DNA from 2 places in the Arthrobacter sp. 3Tela_A genome. Region 1 is predicted to be linked to the other one. Evidence: predicted binding sites of a transcription regulator. Region 1 holds the regulator's gene; the other holds the start of a gene.
The links. The regulator Rex, encoded in region 1, represses fermentation and respiration genes when NADH is low (regulators of the CRP and FNR family bind a similar motif). The targets are predictions, from matches to a motif close to CTTGTGAANNNNTTCACAAG.
Positions count from the first base shown of each region.

Region 1 (5,784 bases):
TGGTCCGTGACGCGTAGCGTTGAGTCTCCGCCGGGCTCCTTTCGGGATCCGGGCGGTTTCCATCACCCGGTCTTGTGAAGGCGGCAACGGCTATGAGGACTCCCGGCGCAACGCCCCGCTCCTCCGGAGCTGGCATCAATTCCCTCGCAAACCGCCTCCTGCACCACGGCTTCCGCCGGGCGCCGCAGGAAGACATTCCTGCCGGGGGCCCGGGCCCCGGCGGGAGCGGCGCGGCAGACGGCCTCACACCCGGCGGCGGCTCCCTCTGGCCTGGCGCGCATTGGCGGACGCCTGCTGAGCTGGCCCCGTTTTCCCGACGCTGTCATTCAGCTGGCACTCTCAGCACCTGCCGCCGCCGAACCGCAGCGAAAGGCTCCGCCGGAAGCGCCGGAAGCGCCGGCGGCACCGTCCGGGTCCGGCGAAGCGAAACCGGACTCCGTCCCGGCGAGTTCAGGCTCGGGATCAGCGGCGGCGCTTAAGCCGCCGGTACAGCCGCGCCCGGCTGCCAAAGCCCCGCCGCGCCCGGACCGTTCGCCATCGCCGCCGACTGCGGCACAGCAGCCGCCGCGGATCTCGGACCGCAGGACCAGGCGGCGGGCGCCCCTTGCTGTGAATGCCGCGGCACTGATCATCCTGGCAGCCGGCGCACTGCATCTGGTGGCCAGCCTGCGCGCAGCCTTCGATCCCCTGCGCCCGGCGCCGCCGGCAGCCATCCAGCTGCAGGAGCTTGGCGTTCCGGCGGACATGATCCTCTCCCTGGCCCGGATAGCGGACGTTGCCGTTGCAGCCGTGGCCTTCGGCATTTTCCTGCTCCTGGCTTCCCTCATCCGTGACGGCAGGAACTGGGCCCGGGCTGGGGTATGCGTGCTGGTTGCCGCCGGCCTGTTCTTCGGTTTCCGGGACGGATCATTCCCGCACGTGGCGGCGGCCCTGATAACGGCACTCGGAACCGGGCTGCTGTTCCTGCCCTCCAGCAACCGGTACCTGGCCACGCACGGCGGCAGGACCGGTTAGAAGATCAGCGCAGCAGGCGCGCCTGGGCATCCGTCGCGAGGGCGGCAACCTGGGCGCGCTGCGCGTGGTAGGCCAGGATCTGCAGCTCGGTGGCCATGTCCACTTTGCGGATCTGGACTTCGGGAGGAGCCTGCAGCACTACCGGAGCGAAGCTGAGGATTGACGTGATGCCGGCATCAACCAGGCGGGTGCACATGTCCTGGGCAGCTTCGGCGGGCACGGCCAGGACGGCCATGTTGGCCCGGGTCTTTTCCAGGACAGCTTCCAGTGACTGCACCGGGCTGATCCGCAGCCACCCGACTTCCCGCCCTACGGCCAGCGGGTCGGCGTCGAACAGCGCCACCACTTCGAATCCCCTGGAACCAAAACCGGAATAGCCGGCCAGGGCCCGTCCCAGATGCCCAGCCCCCACAATGGCTACCCGCCAGTCCAGGGTCAGGCCCAGGGCGGCTGAGATCTGGCCGCTGAGATACGGCACGTCATATCCCACACCGCGGGTCCCGTAGGAGCCCAGGTAGGACAGGTCCTTGCGCAGTTTGGGCGAGTTCACCCCCGCAGCTTCCGCAAGCTCTTCGGAGGAAACCCTCTCGATGCCCTCGGTGAGCATGGTGCCCAGGACCCTCAGGTAAACGGTCAGCCGCGCCAGGGATGCCGGCGGTATATGCCGCCCGTGCGCAGACGCGACAGGACCAGCTGCGTCTGGTTCCTCCGGCATACTCACTTCTGCAACTTTCGTCTGCTACTGGGCTGCGGCACGGTTCCTGCGAAGACCTGACGGTCCGGCAGGTTTCCCACTTTAGGACGCGCCCGCTCCCCCACCAAGTGTGTTGAGCGTCTGGTTACGCGGCCAGCAGGCGGCGCAGCCGGGCTTCGTCGATCTGCCAGAAGTCCCGCTGCACGCCGTCAATCATCAGGACGGGGATCTCTTCCGCGAAACGTTCCTGCAGCTGGGGGTCATCTTCGATTGAACGTTCCTGCCAGGGAACGCCGAGATCCGCGGACACCCGGTCCAGCACGTCACGGGCCGCCTGGCACAGGTGGCATCCCGGGCGGGTCAGCAGCAGCAGTTCGGGTACGCGGGCGGAAGTATCGTTCATGACTTCCAACTTAGTCTCCGCGCTGCGCATCAGCGTTCCGGTGAGGTTTTTCTATAGACTTCTTCCATGCCCCGTCCCACGCTCGTCCGTGCCGCCGATTCTCCGGCCGCGGCAGGGCACCCGGGAGAAGCAGCATTTTTCGACGTCGACAACACGCTTATGCGCGGCGCGAGCCTGTTCCATGTGGGCCGGAAGATGTACCAGAAGAAGGTCTTCACACTGCGTGAGGCCGCCGGATTCGCCGTCAAGCAGCTTCGCTTTATGCTGCAGGGCGAGAACCTGAAGGACGTGCACAGCGTCCGCGACGCCGCCCTGGCGTTCGCCACCGGGCTGGCCGCCGAAGACGTGCGGATCCTGGGCGAGGAAGTCTATGACGAGATGATCGTCTCGAAGATCTGGCCGGGTACGCGCGCGCTCACCGAGCAGCACCTGAAAGCCGGCCGGCCAGTCTGGCTGGTTACCGGCACACCGGTCGAAGTCGCCTCCGTGATTGCCAGCAGGCTATCTCTCACCGGAGCCCTGGGCACGGTCAGCGAAGTCACGGACGGCCTCTACACCGGGCGGCTGGTCGGCGAATTCCTGCACGGACCGGCGAAGGCAGCCGGCGTGAAGGAACTGGCCGACCAGGAGGGCCTGGACCTGGAACGCTGCTGGGCGTACAGCGATTCCTACAACGACGTCCCGCTGCTCAGCATGGTGGGACACCCCGTTGCCATCAACCCGGATGCCCGGCTGCGCCGCCATGCCCGGGACCACAACTGGCCCGTCTACGATTTCCGCTCGGGCCGGCGTGCAGCCACGCTGGGCCTGAAAACGGCCTCATTCGCCGGGGCAGCCTACGGGCTGTGGCGCGGCTTCTCCTGGGTCCGCTCCCGCTAGCACCTGCCCTGCGTCAGCGGCCCGGCGTTAAAAAGCGGAAGCCCGCCATGTCCGGCTACGGACGGCGGGCTTCGGCGGCAGCTAAGAAGAAGAATTTACTTCTTGTTACGGCGCTGGTGGCGGGTCTTACGAAGCAGCTTACGGTGCTTCTTCTTGGCCATACGCTTGCGGCGCTTCTTGATTACTGAACCCACAGAGTCCTCACAAACTTGAATTAGGAGCCATGCCGGTCCCCGCTTCCGCCAGGCCTCGTGGCCCGCCAGCATCGGTTCCGGCAGTTACTAGCCAGAATGAAAACGTTCCTTAACAGGGTACCGCCTCCGCGCTGTCTTTATGGACAGCGCCGGGAGCACCCCAAAATCAGGTTACGGCCCGGAAGTGCCTAAGCCGTTCCGGACTGCCGGTCGATGACGGCGTTGCGCAAAACCTGCTGCACCGCAGACTCCGGCACGCGGTACGACCGTCCGAAGCGGACTGCCGGGAGTTCCCCGGAATGCACCAGCCGGTAAACGGTCATCTTGGACACGCGCATGACATCCGCGACCTCTGACACCGTCAGAAACCGCACGTCCGAGAAATTGCTCTCGTCTGCCATTTATCTCTTGTTCCTTCGCTCGGAAGCAACCTGCGCCTTGCACAACACCGGCGGCGTGTCGCCTTGATGACCATCTCGTGACCGTCTAGCACTCTACTCTAGTGGCTGGAGTAACCATAGTGGAAGTTTCTCCCCGCAAACCGTCGCGCTTATGACGCATTTCGGCGGCTGCGCGCTGCCTGCGCCAGCACAGTCAGCACCCCTGCGGAGGTGTCCCAGTCCATGCACTTGTCCGTGATGCTCTGGCCGTAGACCAGCGGAGCCGGATTAGCGGCGTCGTGCGCCTGGGCCCCGCCCACCAGGAAGCTCTCCAGCATGACGCCGGCCAGGATGCCGGCGCCTGCGGTCCCCGACTCCAGCTGGGCTGCCAGTTCAAGGGCCACTTCAGCCTGCCGGTGGTGGTTCTTTCCGGAGTTCGCGTGGCTGGCGTCAACAATCAGCCGCGGGTTCAGCCCGCGGGCGGCCAGCGCCTGCGAGGCGGCAGCGACATCGGCGGCGGAGTAGTTGGGTCCGGCGCTTCCGCCGCGCAGGATCAGGTGTGTGTCCGGGTTCCCGGCGGTGCGGACCATCGAGGCCCGGCCGGCGCCGTCGATCCCCAGGAAGGACTGCGGGGCAGCTGCTGCCGCACAGGCGTCCAGGGCGATCTGGAGCGACCCGTCCGTGCCGTTCTTGAAGCCCACGGGCATGGACAGACCGGAGGCCAGCTGGCGGTGGATCTGGCTTTCGGTAGTCCGGGCGCCGATGGCTCCCCAGCTGACCAGGTCCGCGACGTACTGCGGGCTGATGGGTTCCAGGAACTCGGTGGCAACCGGGAGCCCCAGCTCGCCGGCAGCGATCAGGAACCGCCGGGCGGCGTACAGCCCGGCCTCAATGTCGTGGCTGCCGTCCAGGTGCGGATCATTGATCAAACCCTTCCAGCCCACCGTGGTGCGGGGCTTTTCGAAGTACGCCCGCAGCACGATCAGCAGGTCGTCCCGGTGCTGCTCAGCAGCAGCCGCAAGGCGGCGCGCGTAGTCAAGGCCGGCGTCCGGATCATGGATGGAGCAGGGCCCGACGACGACGAGCAGGCGGTCATCAACGCCGTCGAGCACCGCACGGACAGCTTCCCGGCCGCTGCGGACCGTCTCTGCCAGTTCCGTGGACAGCGGCAGTTCAGCCAGCAGCTGCTCCGGCGCAGGCAGCGGGCGGAACTCGCTGATGCGAAGGTCTGAGGTGGTCTGGAAGTGCTGTGTGGCGGTGAGGTTCATGGTCCCGTATCCGTTTTGAGAATGGACCGGCGGGACTCGTCTTCAGAACCCGCCGGATATGGCGAAGGACAGGGAATGATCCCTGTCCTGTTGGCTCTGAAGGTTGGCGTCAGCGTATTATCGCGCGGGCTCCTCCAGAGCCAACGAAAAATACGCATACCAACGGTTAGTCATGGGTAAGACCGTAAACCCGAACCCGGGCTGCCGCAAGTTCCGGTGTTCACATTCTTCCTATGTGACGTGCGTCCCTCCGGGTCCGGCGTAGGCTCGGGTGCCAGGAACACAGTGAAAGTGAGTTGTTGGTGACGACAAAACCCCGGGCCCTCACCCGCAGGATTCCCCGCGTCCAGGATCTGGCGCCCCTGATGCAGTTCAAGAAGCCCCAGCTGGGAACGGCTGCCCGCCTGGAGCGGGCCAGCACTGTCTGGGACCTCAGGGACATGGCCAGGCGGCGCACCCCGAAGGCCCCCTTTGACTACACGGACGGAGCAGCGGAAGCGGAGATTACCCTGCGCCGGGCGCGGGAGGCCTTCGCTGAGCTGCAGTTCCGTCCCGGGGTGCTCCGCAATGTTGAGTCCGTGGACCTTTCGACCACCGTGCTGGGCGCCCCGTCCGCCCTGCCGTTCGGCATCGCCCCTACCGGATTCACCCGGATGATGCAGTCCGAAGGTGAATACGCAGGCTCACAGGCGGCCGAAGCCGCAGGCATCCCGTACACACTCTCCACCATGGGCACAGCGTCCATTGAAGATGTGGCCGAGGCCGCTCCCGGGGGACGGAACTGGTTCCAGCTCTACCTGTGGACGGACCGTGAGCGGTCCCTTGAACTGATCAACCGTGCCGCGGCAGCCGGGTTCGACACCCTGATGGTCACTGTGGATACCGCAGTGGCCGGTGAGCGGCTGCGGGACGTTCGCAACGGCATGACCATTCCTCCGGCACTGACCCTGAA
Region 1 covers NZ_JAXIOM010000003.1:37,448-43,231, reverse strand. Annotated here, with positions in the region: gene TVC13_RS01840 (hypothetical protein) at 610-1,014, shown strand; gene TVC13_RS01835 (redox-sensing transcriptional repressor Rex) at 1,019-1,729, opposite strand; gene TVC13_RS01830 (glutaredoxin family protein) at 1,854-2,111, opposite strand; gene TVC13_RS01825 (HAD family hydrolase) at 2,178-2,990, shown strand; gene TVC13_RS01820 (30S ribosomal protein bS22) at 3,086-3,184, opposite strand; gene TVC13_RS01815 (helix-turn-helix domain-containing protein) at 3,373-3,585, opposite strand; gene TVC13_RS01810 (3-deoxy-7-phosphoheptulonate synthase) at 3,735-4,832, opposite strand; gene TVC13_RS01805 (alpha-hydroxy acid oxidase) at 5,135-5,784, shown strand, end outside.

Region 2 (5,784 bases), on a different contig from region 1:
CCGTGCTGTGGCGGATGACGCGCGCCAACCGGGTCCGGCCTCCGTCACCATCGATATCTCCTGAAAGGTCCGCTATGGACATCCGCAACAAAATAGACATTTCCAGAATGTCGCCCTATCAATGGGTGATCGTAGCCCTGGCTGCCTTCCTCAATGCACTGGATGGCTACGATGTCCTGGCCATGGCGTTTACCGCAACTTCCGTGACCGAGGAGTTCGGGTTGACGGGATCCCAGCTCGGCTGGCTCCTCAGCTCCGGTCTGATCGGCATGGCGGTTGGAGCCCTGGCGTTCGGCCCTTTTGCTGACCGGTTCGGGCGCCGTCGGATGCTGATGGCGGCGCTGTCCGTGAATGCCGTTGGCCTCTTTCTGTCCGCCATCGCCGGCTCCGCACTGGAGCTGGGTATCTGGCGCATTGTCACCGGGCTTGGCGTCGGCGGGATCCTTGCCACCGTCACGGTGCTCACCAGCGAGTACTCAAACACCCGCTACCGCGGTATGGCCGTGAGCATCTACACCGCTGGCTACGGCCTCGGTGCCACTCTGGGTGGGATGGGTGCAACGGCCCTCATCCCCACCTTCGGCTGGCGGTCGGTCTTCCTGACCGGCGGGCTGCTGACTATCACCTCCATTGTCCTGGTGCTCCTGCTGGTCCCTGAATCCGTGGACTACCTCCGTACCCGGCGGCCAGCGAACGCCCAGCGGGAGCTTGCGCGGATCGTCCGGCGGCTGAGGATCCAGGGACCGGTGGAACTCGGCGGCGCACCCGAGACGAACGGGCCGCAGAAAAACAGCGTGGGGCAGCTCCTTAGCCGCCGTTACCGGGCAACGACCCTGCTGCTCTGGTGTTCCTTCTTCCTGATCATGTTCGGTTTCTACTTCGCGAACTCCTGGACGCCCCGGCTCCTCGTGGAATCAGGCATGACCGAGCAGCAGGGGATCATCGGGGGCCTCATGCTGACGATGGGCGGGACATTCGGGTCGCTGCTCTACGGTGCGCTCACCACCAAGTGGGCGCCCCGGCTGACCCTGATCGTCTTCACCGTACTCTCGGCTGGAACGCTGGTGCTGTTCATAACCACGACCTCGATTCCGCCGTTGGCGTTCTCCGCCGGGGTACTGGTCGGGATGCTTATCAACGGCTGCATCGCCGGTCTCTACACCGTGACCCCGCAGGCCTACGACCCCTCGGTGCGGACCACCGGTGTCGGCTGGGGCATCGGAGTTGGGCGTGCCGGGGCCATCCTGGCGCCTATCCTGGTGGGTGCCCTGCTTGATGCCGGATGGACGCCCACAGCGCTCTACCTCGGGGTGTCCGGTGTCGTGGTGTTTGCCGCTATTGCGCTGTGGAGGCTGCGTCTGGGCGCTGCCGCGCCTGAGACCTTGCCGGCGCAGGAATCGGACGCCGGGGAATCTGACCGCGTGCCGGCGGCCGAGGCAGGCCGCTAGGATTCCTCCGCGGGAACACGCCACGGGGGCAGCGGCGCCGGGTACGGCGCTACTGCCCCCGTGGCGGTGAGCTGGACTGTGCGAACCTAGAGGGCAGGTCCGCTGGCTGCGCCGCCCTGCCACAGTGCATCGAACGGAGTGTTCGAGGAGACCCGGTTGCGGATGCCCTCGGTGACGAATGCCTTAGCGCTGCGGGCAGCCTCGAGCGGAGTGGCACCCTTGGCCAGCTCGGCGGTAATCGCGGCGGCCAGGGTGCAGCCGGCACCGCTGACGGCGACGTCGCCCACCTTCGGTGCCCGGAGCACCTCCATGGTCTCGCCGTCGTAGAAAACGTCGACGGCGTCATCGCCTTCCAGCCGCACGCCGCCCTTGGCCAGCACGACGGCGCCGGAGGCTTCATGGATGCGCTTGGCTGCTTCCTTGAGATCGTCCACGGACTCGATCGCATCCATGCCGGCCAGTGACATGGACTCGAAGTGGTTAGGGGTGACGAACGTGGCCAGCGGCAGGATCTGGGCCTTTAGGGCCTGATCGGTGTCCAGGGCTGCGCCTGGTTCCTGACCCTTGCAGATGAGCACCGGGTCCAGCACGATGTTGGTCCAGTGCTGGCTCTGCAGCGCCTTGGCCACGGTGTCGATGGTCGCCGGGGTTCCCAGCATGCCGATCTTCACGGTGCCCAAGTCATAGGCGGTCTGGATGGCCTCCAGCTGGTCGGCGATGACCTGCGGGTCTACCGGCACAAAGCGGTGGTTCCAGTTGTCCTTGGGATCGAAGGAGACAATGCAGGTCAGGGCGGTGATGCCGTAGGTCCCCAGTTCCTGGAAGGTCTTGAGGTCTGCCTGGGCGCCCGCTCCGCCGGTGGCTTCGGAACCGGCGATCGTGAGCGTGACGGGAGGATGTGTTGTTGAAGACATGGGTACATCTTCTACCTAACGCAGTGTGCCCCGCCACCCGGTTCCGCTGCGGAGTCCAAGGCTAGTAACGCACGTCCATCAGGCGCCACACCGCAAGGCGCCCGGCAGCGGCAGAGATCCCGATGGCCAGGGCCATCAGGAGGGGCACTCCGATGGAACCGGCAAGGAGCCCGATGACCAGCCAGGCGAGCAGCGTGGGCACCACGAAGAATGCCAGGACGTGCAGCCACTGGTTCGGTACGCCCCGCAGCAGCAGGCCCAGGGCCAGGCCCACGGGTGCTGCCGTGAGCAGTCCGATGCCGGCCGCATAGAAAGCCGCGATCACGATGATCCAGAGGTAACCCCACAAGTCCCTGGACGTGCCCCAGCCGATGGCCACGGTGGCGATAGCGGCCACCAGCAGGCAGGCGACGGCGTAACCGATGACGAAGGCGGTAGGTCCAAAGGTGACGCGGGGGGCGAGGAGGAGAGGTGCGTCCGCGCCGGAAGCAGGGTCGTCGGCACCTGCCGGGGCGACGCCGTCGTCGTCCGCGTTGTCAGTCATGCGATCGTGCTCCTCGCAGCAGCTTCACCACATCTTCCACGATATTGCGGACAACGGGTAGCCGGGAGAGGATCACGAGTTTGGCCACCAAAGGAGCCGTATTGGTTACCAGGCGCCGGGAGCGCACCTGGCCGGGCGAGGAATCGTAGACCCAGAACAAGGTCACGCCCATCTGTACCAGCCACAGCAGTTCAGGCAGGTCATCACGGACGGCCAGGGGAGGCTGGGGGCGGGCAGCCAGCACCGCCTGGCGGTAGACGGCGATCGACTTTCCGCGTCCCACCTGCTCAGCATCGGCCGGTGCGGAGGACTTCCGGGTTCCCGGAGGCACGGGCAGGGCGGCGGTCTTCAGGAACTGGTGACCCAGCGAGTGATAGGGGGCCAGCACATCCAGGTTCGTCTGCAGGATGACCCGCAGGTGCTCTCCGAGGTTGTGTCCCTCGCGCAGCTGGGGGAGTGCGGCGGAGCGGTGCTGGTTCTGCAGTGAGCGGTACAGCTCCGCGACGATCGCGTCCTTGGACGAGAAGTAGTAGTAGGCGTTGCCGACGGATACGCCGGCTGCCGCGGCGATGCCGCGCATGGTGGTCCGCTCGAAGCCCTGGTCGCGGAACTGCTCCGTCGCAGCCTCCACCAGCCGCCTCCGGGTGGCTTCACTCTTCAACCCCGCGGCCATCGAACCCCTGTTCCAAGTTGTGTACGGAGGAAATTAGAGCACATATTTGAACGTGTTCAAAAATGTGACGGAACAAAAAACGTGGCAGAATTGACGCTGGTCCTTCAAGGGCCGCCCGGGACAGCGGGCAAGTGCTAATACAGCCGGGCGGGAGCCCAGGCGAACCACTAAACCGAAACGGGAAATCCATGTCTTCACCAACCCCGGCCGCTGCCCGCCAGGCACGCCAGACCCCCAGCTACGCTTCCCGGGGCAGCTCGCATTACGACCTGATCCTCACCCTCATGTGCGTGGTGATCATCATTTCCAACATTGGGGCGTCCAAGGGCGTGGTGCTGGGCCCGGTCTTCGGTGACTTCAGCATCATCACCGACGGCGGATTCTTCCTCTTTCCGCTGGCGTACATCCTGGGTGACGTGATCAGCGAGGTGTACGGCTTCAAGGCAGCCCGGCGTGCCATCTACATGGGCTTCGCCATGGCCGCGTTTGCGGTGCTGTCCTTTGCGGTGATTATTGCCCTGCCCGGATTCGACGACGCCTACGGCGTGGAGAAGCAGGCCGCACTGGAGTCCACGCTTGGCCCGGTCTGGCAGATCGTCGCGGCGTCGCTGCTGGGTTTCCTGGCCGGGCAGCTGCTTAACGCCATGGTGCTCACCCGGATGAAGGCGCGGTTCAAGGAACGTGCGCTGGCAGGCCGGCTGATGGCCTCGACCGGAGTCGGCGAGTTCGCGGACACCCTGATCTTCTGTGCCGTTGCCGCGCCGGTGATCGGTATTACCGGCGCGGGGCAGTTCGTGAACTACGTGATCTTTGGATTCGTTTACAAGACCGCCGTCGAGTTCCTCTTTGTGCCGGTGACCTCAACGGTCATCAAGGCGATCAAGAAGCGTGAGCCGAGCTACGGCCGCGCGGTTCCCGAAGAGGTATAGGCCCCGGGGACGTGCGCGGCTAGCTGTAGTACTTGCCCAGGACCTCGTCCTTGAACTCGAAGAACGAGCCGTCCTCGATGGCCAGGCGGGCGTCGTCGACCAGCTTTACGGTGAAACGCTCATTGTGGATGGAGATCAGCGTGTGGCTGACCATCTCATTGGCCTTGAACAGGTGCTGGATGTACGCGCGGGAGTAATTGGTGCAGGCATAGCAGTCGCAGCCGTCCACCAGCGGACCGAAGTCGCGCTTGAACTTGGCGTTCGAAAGGTTCTTCCGGCCGTACGGGGTGTAGAACGCCGAGTTCCGGGCCACGCGGGTGGGGGAGACACAGTCGAAAGTGTCTGCGCCGTTCTCGATGGCGGTGAAGATGTCATCGGGCTCGGAGATGCCCAGCAGGTGCCGCGGCTTGTCCTCGGGAAGTTCCTCGGTGCACCAGCGCACAATCGTGCCCAGGTTTTCCTTCTCCAAGGCGCCGCCGATGCCGAAGCCGTCGAAGCCCATGGCGCCAAGATCACGGGAAGCCTTGCGGCGCAGGTCCTCATACTGTGCCCCCTGGAGGACTCCGAAGAGCGCCTGGTAGGGGCGGTGCGACCGCTCCTCGGTGAGCCTGCGGTGCTCAACCAGGCAGCGTTCTGCCCACAGCCGGGTGCGTTCCAGGGACCGTTCCTGGTAGCCGCGGGAGTTGAGCAGGGTGGTGAGCTCATCGAAGGCGAACATGATGTCCGCCCCGAGCTGGTGCTGCACCTGCATGGAGATTTCGGGGGTGAAGCGGTGCTTGTCGCCGTTGAGGTGGGACTTGAACCAGACGCCGTCGTCGTCGATGTGGGCCAGGCGCTCCTTGCCGGGAGCGACGTCGTCGTCCGCTCCGGTGGCATGGGTGGTGCCGTCGGCGTTCATGTTGATGACCTTCTTGAACCCGGCGCCCAAGCTCATGACCTGGAATCCGCCCGAATCGGTGAAGGTGGGGCCGGGCCAGTTCATGAATTTGCCCAGCCCGCCTGCCTCGTCAAGGATGTCTGCCCCCGGTTGGAGGTACAGGTGGTAGGCGTTGGCCAGCACGGCCTGCGCCCCAAGCTGCGCCACGGATTCCGGCAGCACGGCCTTTACGGTGGCCTTGGTGCCGACGGCGATGAACGCCGGAGTCTGGATCTCACCGTGCGGGGTGCTGATTACCCCGGTACGGCCCTGGAATTCACCGCCGTTCTCCTGAGTGCGGGACGCGGAGTCGGGGGCGGTTTCACGCAGGCGCTTACCGAGGGCAAAGGAAAAACCGGA
Region 2 covers NZ_JAXIOM010000054.1:6,205-11,988, forward strand. Annotated here, with positions in the region: gene TVC13_RS14340 (PDR/VanB family oxidoreductase) at 1-64, shown strand, start outside; gene TVC13_RS14345 (MFS transporter) at 108-1,448, shown strand; gene thiD (bifunctional hydroxymethylpyrimidine kinase/phosphomethylpyrimidine kinase) at 1,535-2,362, opposite strand; gene TVC13_RS14355 (hypothetical protein) at 2,424-2,906, opposite strand; gene TVC13_RS14360 (TetR family transcriptional regulator) at 2,899-3,537, opposite strand; gene TVC13_RS14365 (queuosine precursor transporter) at 3,768-4,508, shown strand; gene tgt (tRNA guanosine(34) transglycosylase Tgt) at 4,528-5,784, opposite strand, start outside.
Region 2: a site for Rex is predicted at 3,623-3,642, ahead of TVC13_RS14365 (queuosine precursor transporter). Genes of this name have one in related genera too.